Regions from separate parts of the Paracidovorax sp. MALMAid1276 genome, predicted to be linked through region 2. Evidence: predicted binding sites of a transcription regulator. Region 2 holds the regulator's gene; the other holds the start of a gene.
What was found. The regulator FNR, encoded in region 2, switches genes on or off when oxygen is low (the NO sensors DNR and NnrR bind a similar motif). The targets are predictions, from matches to a motif close to TTGATNNNNATCAA.
Positions count from the first base shown of each region.

Region 1: a site for FNR is predicted at 2,086-2,099, ahead of ACOQFS_RS11180 (universal stress protein). Genes of this name have one in related genera too.

Region 1 covers NZ_JBMIRS010000164.1:1,278-5,951, reverse strand. Annotated here, with positions in the region: gene ACOQFS_RS11195 (acyl-CoA thioesterase) at 1-316, shown strand, start outside; gene ACOQFS_RS11190 (hypothetical protein) at 558-1,085, shown strand; gene ACOQFS_RS11185 (2OG-Fe dioxygenase family protein) at 1,166-1,990, shown strand; gene ACOQFS_RS11180 (universal stress protein) at 2,185-2,622, shown strand; gene msrA (peptide-methionine (S)-S-oxide reductase MsrA) at 2,721-3,389, opposite strand; gene ACOQFS_RS11170 (tripartite tricarboxylate transporter substrate binding protein) at 3,546-4,529, opposite strand.
Region 2 covers NZ_JBMIRS010000199.1:5,851-10,524, reverse strand. Annotated here, with positions in the region: gene hemN (oxygen-independent coproporphyrinogen III oxidase) at 1-1,108, opposite strand, end outside; gene fnr (fumarate/nitrate reduction transcriptional regulator Fnr) at 1,297-2,019, shown strand; gene ACOQFS_RS15575 (hypothetical protein) at 2,124-2,420, opposite strand; gene ACOQFS_RS15570 (FixH family protein) at 2,501-2,806, opposite strand; gene ccoG (cytochrome c oxidase accessory protein CcoG) at 2,896-4,341, opposite strand; gene ccoP (cytochrome-c oxidase, cbb3-type subunit III) at 4,423-4,674, opposite strand, start outside.

The DNA.
Region 1 (4,674 bases), on a different contig from region 2:
CACGGCGGTGAACGCGCACCTGATCGACCGGGGCGTGCTGGACATCCACACCGGCCAGACCATCGGCCTCGTGATCGAGACGCAGTGCAACTATTTCGCGCCGCTCGCGTTCCCCCAGGTGGTGGAAGCCGGCGTGCGTGTGGCGCGCCTGGGTGGCTCCAGCGTGCGCTACGAGGTGGGGCTGTTCGCGCACGGCGAGCCTTTGTCGGCGGCGGCCGGGCATTTCGTCCACGTGTATGTGGACCGTCAGACGCGTCGGCCGGTGCCGGTGCCTTCGGCCTTGCGCGAAGTGCTGCAGGCCATGGTTGTCGAGTGAGCCTGGATGGGTTGCAAAATTGATAGCAAAAAATGATTGATAGGTAAGCGCTGGGGCCAATTTTGAAGGGAAATCGAGGCTGATTTTCAGCCGTGCGCATCCCTTGAATCGCCTTTGGCTGACATCCTTTCTAGGCGCGAACGGGTAGGGTGGTGGCCGCTGGGCGTCAGAAGGCGAAAGCGCGCCGTCAGCCCGTTTTCCAGGCGCCCAGCAACGCATCCGCACACTTCCGGAGCCCACCATGACCCATCCCGTCACTCCCCGTTTCTGGACCACCCTCCGGGGCCGTGGCGCTGCCTGCGCGTTGGCGGCGTGCGCGCTGCTTGTGGGCGGCGGCGCGCAGGCCCAGGCCTATGTCAACGCCACGGTGGGGGGCAAGCTCGCCCCTGGCGTCTACGGGCGGATCAACATCGGCAGCGGCCTGCCCCCGCCGCCGGTGATTTACGCAGAGCCGGTCATCATCCAGCGGCCGGCCGTGGTGGTGCCCCGCTCGCCGATCTACCTGTATGTTCCGCCGGGCCATGCCAAGAACTGGGGCAAGCACTGCCATCGCTACAACGCCTGCGCCCAGCCGGTGTACTTCGTTCAGGAGCCGCCACCTCGCCGTGGCCCGCCACCGCGCCACGGCTACCACGGCCGTGACGACCACCGCTGGGACGATGACCACCGCCACGGCGGCAAGCATGGGCGCGGGCACGACAAGAAGGGCCACAAGCACGACCGCGACGATCACAAGGACAAGGGGCGCGGCCAGGGCCACCAGCGCTGAGCACTGGGTGATGCTGCAACCCTTGCCGCTGATGGCAGGCGGGGGGGCACGCCGGTGCGTGCGGTTAAGCTCGGGCCTCTATGGCCCAAGTCACTTTTTCCCCTCCTTTCAGTTCTGCCGATGATGTTGCGGGCCAGCTGCGGCAATCCGGCTATGTGGTGTTGCCGCCTGACGAGGTTGCAAGGTGGGCGGGTTGCGAACTGGCCGACCTGATGGCGCTGAACGGCGACTGGAATGCGTTGCCACCCGATGACTTTCTGAAGGACGGCGGGCGCTATCGGCGCCGACGCCATGCATGCTTTGTGGTGGCTGGCGGGCAGGTGCAACAGGTGCCGCACCGTGCGCACTGGCAGCCCGTGGAATACAACGCCCTGCACGGTGGCATGGAGCGCTGGTTTGCACCCATGGAACCCGCCACCGTGGCGCGCGCGGCGTGGCAGCAGCTGCTGGCTGCGCTGGCCGGTGTGGCACAGGCCACGTTTGCACCCCATGCAGGCGCAGGCGACAGCGCAGTGCCAGACGCAACGCAGCCCTGGTATGTCGAGGCACACCAGTTCCGGATCGACACCACCGACGGCATCGGGCGCCCCACGCCCGAGGGGGCGCACCGCGACGGCGTGGATCTCGTGGCCGTGTTTCTGGTGGGGCGCGAGGGCGTGAAAGGCGGTGAAACGCGGGTGTTCGAAGCCAACGGCCCGAGCGGCCAGCGCTTCACGCTCACTGAGCCCTGGTCGTTGCTGCTGCTGGACGACGCGCGCATGATCCACGAGTCCACCCCCATCCAGCCGCTGGGCGAGAGCGGTCATCGAGACACGCTGGTGGTCACCTGCCGCCGTGGCAATTTTCAAGGGGCCGATGTGGTGGCCCCGCAGCCGCAAGGGGCCACCACGGCGCCGCTGGCATGAGGGCGCGGAGCTTGGCCTGCAGCGGGCCGTGGGTGGACGGTGGCGGGCCAGGCGGCGCCAAACGCCCTATGGCACTCAGGGTGAGTGCGGTTGATTTGATGCGCATCAAGATGCAGGATAGGGTGGCAATTCACACTCTGATCCAGAGGCCGTGACGCCCGTCGGGCTCGTTCGTCAACCCAAGGAGAAGCACCATGTTCAAGCACATTCTGGTTCCTGTGGACGGTTCGCAAACCTCGATGCTGGCCGTGTCCAAGGCTGCAGGCCTGGCCAAGACCTTTGGCAGCGCCGTCACGGCGGTGTATGTCATCGACCCGTACCCCTTCACCGGCGTGGGTGCCGATTTTGCGTATGGGCAGGCGCAATACATCAGCGCCGCGACGGCCGAAGCCAAGACGGCCCTCGAATCCACGCAGAAAGCCATGAAGGAGGCCGGCGTGGAAGTGACCACCCTGGTGGGCGAGGGCCATGCGGTGCACGACGGCATTCTGCGTGCGCTCGAATCCACGGGCGCCGACCTCATCGTGATGGGCTCGCACGGCCGCCGGGGACTTGAAAAGCTGGTGCTGGGCAGCGTCACACAGCGCGTGCTGGGGGTGGTGCACATCCCCGTGCTGGTTGTGCGCGACTGAGATCGAGCAGGTCGGCGCCACAGCGGCTTCGGCCCGCGTGGCAAGTCCAAAAAATGCGGCTCCCTGGTGGAGCCGCATTTTTTTGGCTTGCCGGGGCGCTATTGCACCGCCTGCCCGCTGACCAGCACCGGCGACGCGCGAAAAAGCTCCGGCAGCAGCGTTTGCAGCTGCGTGATCTTCGGGCGGTCGTAGGTGGCGATGTAGAGGGAGTGCGGGTTGCGCGTGGCGTAGTCCTGGTGCTCGTCTTCCGCGGGGTAGAAGCGGTCGAGCGGGGCCAGGGTGGTCGCAATCTTGCGGGGCAGCAGCTGGGAGGCATCGAGCTGGGCGATGTATTGCTGCGCGACACGCTGCTCCTGCGGCTGCGCATAGAAGATGGCCGAGCGGTATTGGCGCCCCACGTCGGGCCCCTGGCGGTCGACCTCGGTGGGGTCGTGCGCCACCGAAAAGAAGATCTGCAGCAGCTGCCCGTAGCTCACCACCTGCGGATCAAAAGTGATGGCCACCGCCTCGGCGTGGTTGGTTCGGCCGGCGCTGACATGGGAGTAAGTGGCGGTCTCCGGCGTGCCACCGGCGTAGCCCGACACCGCATTGAGCACGCCTTGGGTGTGCTGGAACACGGCCTGCACGCCCCAGAAGCAACCACCGGCGAACACGGCGGTGGCGGGCCCGGCGGCCACGGGGTGCGCGACATCGGTGTCCGGTGGCGGCAGCGCCACCGAAGGCCTGGCCCCCGACGTGGCGCCTGCATACAGCAAGGCCGCCAGCATCGCCGCGCCCACCAACACCAGGAGTTTGGGGCCCAGGTTGGCGTCGCGGCCGGTGGCTGGCGCGACGGGCCTGGCTGCGTCGCGTGGGCGCAATGGCTTGCGGTGGCGATGTGGCACGGCAAAGGTCTCCGGGCCCGGGGCGGGCCTGCAGGAACCTTACTCGATCTTGGCGCCCGAGGCCTCGACGATGCCTTTCCACTGCCCGTATTCCTTCTTGAGCTGGGCGTTCAGCTGGGCGGCAGACATGGCTTCAGGCTCGGCGCCCTGGGCCTGGATGGCGGACTTCATTTCAGGGGTGGCCAGCAGCTTGTTGATTTCGGCATTCACGGTGGCGACCACGTTGGCGGGCGTGCCGGCAGGGGCGAACACCCCGTACCAGGTGCTCACGTCAAAGTCCTTGAAGCCCGACTCGGCCACGGTGGCCACGTCCGGCAACGATGAGCTGCGCTTGGCAGAAGTCACCGCCAGCGGGCGCAGCTTGCCCGCCTTGATCTGGCCCATGGCCGAGGGCAGCGACGAGACCAGCAGGTCCACGTTGCCCGCCAGCGCATCCATCAGCGCGGGGTTGGAGCCCTTGTAGGGGATGTGGCTGAGCTTGACACCGGCGGCCTGCTCAAACAGATGGCCCGCCAGGTGGATGGAGGTGCCATTGCCGGGCGAGCCGTAGGTGATGGTGCCGGGCGCAGCCTTGGCGGCGGCCACCACGTCGGCCAGCGACTTGTATTTGGAGTTCACGCTGGTGGCGATGACCACGGGCGTCCAGGCCACGTGGGCCACGGCCGTGAGGTCCTTGGTGGGGTCCCAGGGCAGGTTTTTGTACAGCCAGGGGCCGATGACCAGGTTGTCCTTCTGGCCCATCACCAGGTCGTAGCCGGTGGGGGCGGCCTTCACGGCCTCGCCGATGCCGATGGTGCCGCCGGCGCCGGCCTTGTTGTCGGCCACCACGGTCCACTTGCTCACTTCGGTGAGCTTGGTGGCCACCAGGCGCGAGAGGATGTCGGTGCCGCCGCCGGGCGGGAAGGGCACGATCAGGCGGATGGGCTTGGTGGGGTAGGCCGCCGCGGGTGCGGGCGCCTGGGCGTGGGCCGTGGTGCCCAGGGCAAAAGCGAGGGCGCTGAAGGAAATCAGGGTGCGAATCATGGTGAGCAATGTCTCCGTCTTTTGTGGAATGTGAAGGGGCGCGCTGGGCGAGCCGCCTGGCTGATCTGGGTCAGCGGGCGCCAATGATCGCTGATCGCCGCAGGCGCCCGCCTTGCCAATCACGGGTGGCAGCATCGCCGCTGGC
Region 2 (4,674 bases):
CGTCACGCGTGAGGGCCAGGCCGCGCACCACCGGCAGACGGCCCTGGTCCAGAAAGTCGCAGTACTCGTCCAGGGTCTTGGCGTTCTGGCTGTAGGTGGCGCCCACGCGCCCAATGGCCGAGACGCCCAGGCCAATCAGGTCACAGTCGGGCTGCGTGCTGTACCCCTGGAAGTTGCGGTGCAGGCGCCCCTGGCGCTTGGCCACGGCCAGCGCATCGGTGGGCAGGGCAAAGTGGTCCATGCCCACGTAGACATATCCGGCGTCCAGGAAGGCGTCCAGCGAGCGCGACAGCATCGACACCTTTGCAGACGCCGCCGGCAGCTCGGCCGGCACGATGCGCCGCTGCGGCTTGAAGCGCTCGGGCAGATGCGCGTAGGCATACAGCGCGATGCGGTCGGGACGCAGCCGGGCCACCTGCGCCAGCGTGCGGTCGAATGACTCGGGGGTCTGGCGTGGCAGGCCGTAGATCAGGTCCACGTTGATGGACTCGAACCCCAGCCCGCGCGCGGCGTCGACCAGCGCAAACACCTGTTCGGCGGGCTGGATGCGGTGCACGGCCTTCTGCACTTCCGCGTCGAAGTCCTGCACGCCGAAGCTCAGGCGGTTGAAGCCCAGATCGGCCAGCGCCGCGAGCCGCTCGGGCGTCACGGTGCGGGGGTCCACCTCGATGGAGTATTCGCCGCCCGGTGCCAGCGTAAAGCTGCGCTGCAGCATGGCCATGAGTTCGCCCAGCCCCGCGTCTGACAGGAACGTGGGCGTGCCGCCGCCCAGGTGCAGCTGGCTCACCACCTGGCCCGTGCCGCAGTGCGCGGTGTGCAGGCCGATTTCGCGGCTCAGGTAGCGCAGGTATCCATCGGCGCGGTCATGGTGCTTGGTGATGATCTTGTTGCAGGCGCAGTAGTAGCACAGCGACTCGCAGAACGGGATGTGCACATACACCGACAGCGGCAAGGCCTTGGCTGCGGCGCCCAGGCGGCGCTGCTGCAGCGCAAGCACGTAGTCGTCCTCGCCAAAGGCCTCCACAAACCGGTCGGCCGTAGGGTAGGACGTATAACGGGGCCCAGGCACGTCGAAGCGGCGCAGAAGATCGGGCGAAACAGCGGTCATGGGTGGAAAATCCTTGCGTACGCCCCACTGTGCCCTGGACGATCTCCGGCGTCCTTGACCCACATCAAGTGATGCCCACGCTCTTGCAGGGACAATTTGATGCATGTCATTCGCGAACCGGTGCGGCGCAATTTTCTTGCATCGCGCGCAGACGGCGATATGCTTGAAACACCACCTTTCACGCACCTATGAATCCGCTCACCATCAAAGTCGCCTGCTCCAATTGCAACCTGCGCGAGCTGTGCATGCCCGTGGGGCTGAACGAGGAGCAGTTGCAGCGCATCGACGAGGTGGTGGCCGTTCGCCGCAAGGTGCCAAGGGGCGGCACGCTGTTTCACAACGGCGAGACCTTCACGTCGCTGTATGCCATCCGCACCGGTTTCTTCAAGACCTGCGTGGCCACCGAAGACGGGCGCGACCAGGTCACGGGCTTTCAGATGGCGGGCGAGATCATCGGGCTCGACGGCATCGTGAACGACCACCACACCTGCGATGCCGTCGCGCTGGAAGACGCCGAAGTGTGCGTGATGCCCTTCGACCGGATCGAAGAGCTGTCGCGCGAAGTGACGGCCCTGCAGCACCATGTGCACAAGATCATGAGCCGCGAGATCGTGCGCGAGCACGGCGTGATGCTGCTGCTGGGCAGCATGCGCGCCGAAGAGCGGCTGGCAGCCTTCCTGCTGAACCTGGTGCAGCGCCTGCACGCGCGGGGCTTCTCGCAGTCCGAACTGGTGCTGCGCATGACGCGCGAAGAAATCGGCAGCTACCTGGGCCTCAAGCTGGAAACCGTGAGCCGCACGTTCTCGAAGTTTGCGGAAGAAGGCATCGTCGAGGTGAAGCAGCGCCACGTGCGCATCCTGGACACCGACGCGCTCAAGCGCATCGTCAACAGCCAGCAAGCCTGCCATTGAGGCGCCCGGCCCGCCGCGCATCACGCCCCATTCCTGCGGTCCCATTCCTGCGGTCCCGTCCCTGCCCCGTTTCTTCCCCGCTCCTGCCGCATTTCTCCGGCACATCACCGACAGGCGTCGCCGTTCTTGCGGCAGTCCTGGGGACGCTCGTCGTGGGGTACGGGGCAGCGGTTGACCTCGAACGGCGACAGGGACAACAGCGTGGTCAACGCACCCGCGGCCGCTGTCACGCACCAGAAGACAAAGAACGCCAGCGTATAGACGCCCTGGCGCGACAGCGCCAGCGGCTGCCCGAACCAGTGCAGGTCGTGCGGATCGACCAGGGCAAAGACCAGCATTTCCAGCACGCCCGCCATCAGGAAGGCGGGCCATGCAATCCACATCAGGCGTTGTGTCCACATCGTTGTAGTCTCCGTTGGCGGACGCCAGCACCCTGCCGGCATCCGATGAGGGCCCCGCGGCTCGAACTGGCCGCACGTGCTCAGCGCGGCTGATCCCGCGCCGGGGTGGCGGCATGGTTGCGTCCCTTGATGGCGGGGGCCAGGGCCTTCTCGGGGGATTCCAGCGTCTGGTTGATCTCTATCCCCTTGCGGTAATAGTCCTCCGCCACCACCGGGTCGGGCCGCGACAGCGCAAGCCACAGCGTGACGAACCCGGCCACGATGACGATGGCCGGGCCGGCAATGACCAGCCACACGTGGCCAAACTTCCACCACGGGGCGGACGGGACAACCGGGCCCGACGCAAGCGGCGGGGTCTCAAGGGTTGGGGTGCGGGTTATAGGCATGAAAGCAACTCCTAAATATTCGATCCAGCCAATCCATGGCGATGTCAACCAGGCCGCAGCGCAAGGCTGCTCAGGCAGCGCATACCGCGTCAACGCGGCACCAGGAACACGGACTTCTCACGCACATGCGCGGCGGCTCCCAGCGCCTGCACGTCGAACTGCACCGGGTGCGACCCCGGGGCCGCCGAGCCGTAGGGAATCTGCAGCCGCACGGGCACCCAGCGCGACTCGGCGGGCCCGACCTCCACCTCGGCGTCCGAAGCCACCTCCAGCCCCGCCAGCCCCTGGGCCGTGATGCGGTAGCGCTGCAGCTGCTCGGTGGCGTTCATGACCTGCAGGCGGTAGACGTTCTCCAGCTTGCCGCCCGCAACAATGCGGGACAGCGCGGCGCGGTCTCGCACCACATCCACTTTCAGCGGCATGCGCGTGACCAGGCTGGCCAGCATCGCCACGCACAATGCCGCCAGTACGGCGGTGTAGACCAGCACACGCGGGCGCAAAACACGCTGCAGCATTTGGGGTCGGCCCCAGCGGTGGGCCAGACCGTTCTGGGTGGAAAAGCGGATCAGCCCCCTGGGGTACTGGACCTTGTCCATCACGGTATCGCAGGCATCCACACACAGGCCGCAGCCGATGCATTCGTACTGCAGGCCGTTGCGGATGTCGATGCCCACAGGGCAGACCTGCACGCACAAGGAGCAGTCAATGCAGTCACCCAGCCCCTGGGCCTTGCTGTCCACGCCTTTCTTGCGCGGCCCGCGCATTTCACCCCGCTCGCGGTCATAGCTGACGATGAGCGTGTCCTTGTCGAACATGGCGCTCTGAAAGCGGGCGTAAGGGCACATGTACTTGCACACCTGCTCGCGCATGTAGCCCGCGTTGCCATAGGTGGCCAAGCCGTAGAACAGCACCCAGAAAATCTGCCAGCTGCCCTGCAGCGCCAGCAACTCCCCACCCAGCTCGCGGATGGGCACGAAGTAGCCGACGAAGGTGAAACCCGTCCAGCCCGCCACCGCCAGCCACAGCGCCTGCTTGACGAACTTCTTGCGGATCTTTTCGAAGGTCCATGGGCCCTTGTCCAGCCGCAGGCGCGCACTTCGGTCGCCTTCGGCGTGGTGCTCTATCCACATGAAGATTTCGGTATACACCGTCTGCGGGCAGGTAAAGCCGCACCACAGCCGCCCCGCCACTGCGGTGAACAGAAAAAGCGACAGCGCAGAGATGACGAGCAGGCCCGTGAGGTAGATGAAGTCCTGCGGGTAGAGGACCAGGCCGAACAGGTAAAACCGCCGCGCTCCGAGGTCGAACAGCACCATCTGGCGCTGCCCCCACTCCAGCCACGGCAGCCCGTAGAACACCAGCTGCGTCAGCACCACCATGCCCCAGCGCCAGCGCGCGAACAACCCGCTGATGGAGCGCGGATAGATCTTTTTTTGCGCCTCGTACAACGAGACGATCTCGACCGCGGCGGAAGCCTCGGCCGCGACCGGCGCAATGGGAATGACTTTGCGAGCGGACTCGCTGGAGGGCTTCATGGTGTTGTCGCTTCTCTGCACTGCCTGGAGCATCTGTGAGCCAACCCGGGGCAGCGACGGCGCGCCGCCCGAGGCTGGGGGTCAGCGCGCCGCGCTGGCCTGCTTGCCGTTCGACAAGCCCCACACATAGGCGGCCAGGACGCCGATCTGCGCCTCGGTCAGCTTGTCGGCCTGCGCCGGCATTTCATTGACCTTGCCGTTATTGATGATGGCGGTGATCGCGGCCTCCCCCCAGCCGTGCAGCCAGATGTCGTCCGTGAGGTTCGGAGCCCCCAGCGCCTGGTTGCCCTTGCCGTCCATGCCATGGCAGGCGGCGCAGGCGCCAAACTTGGA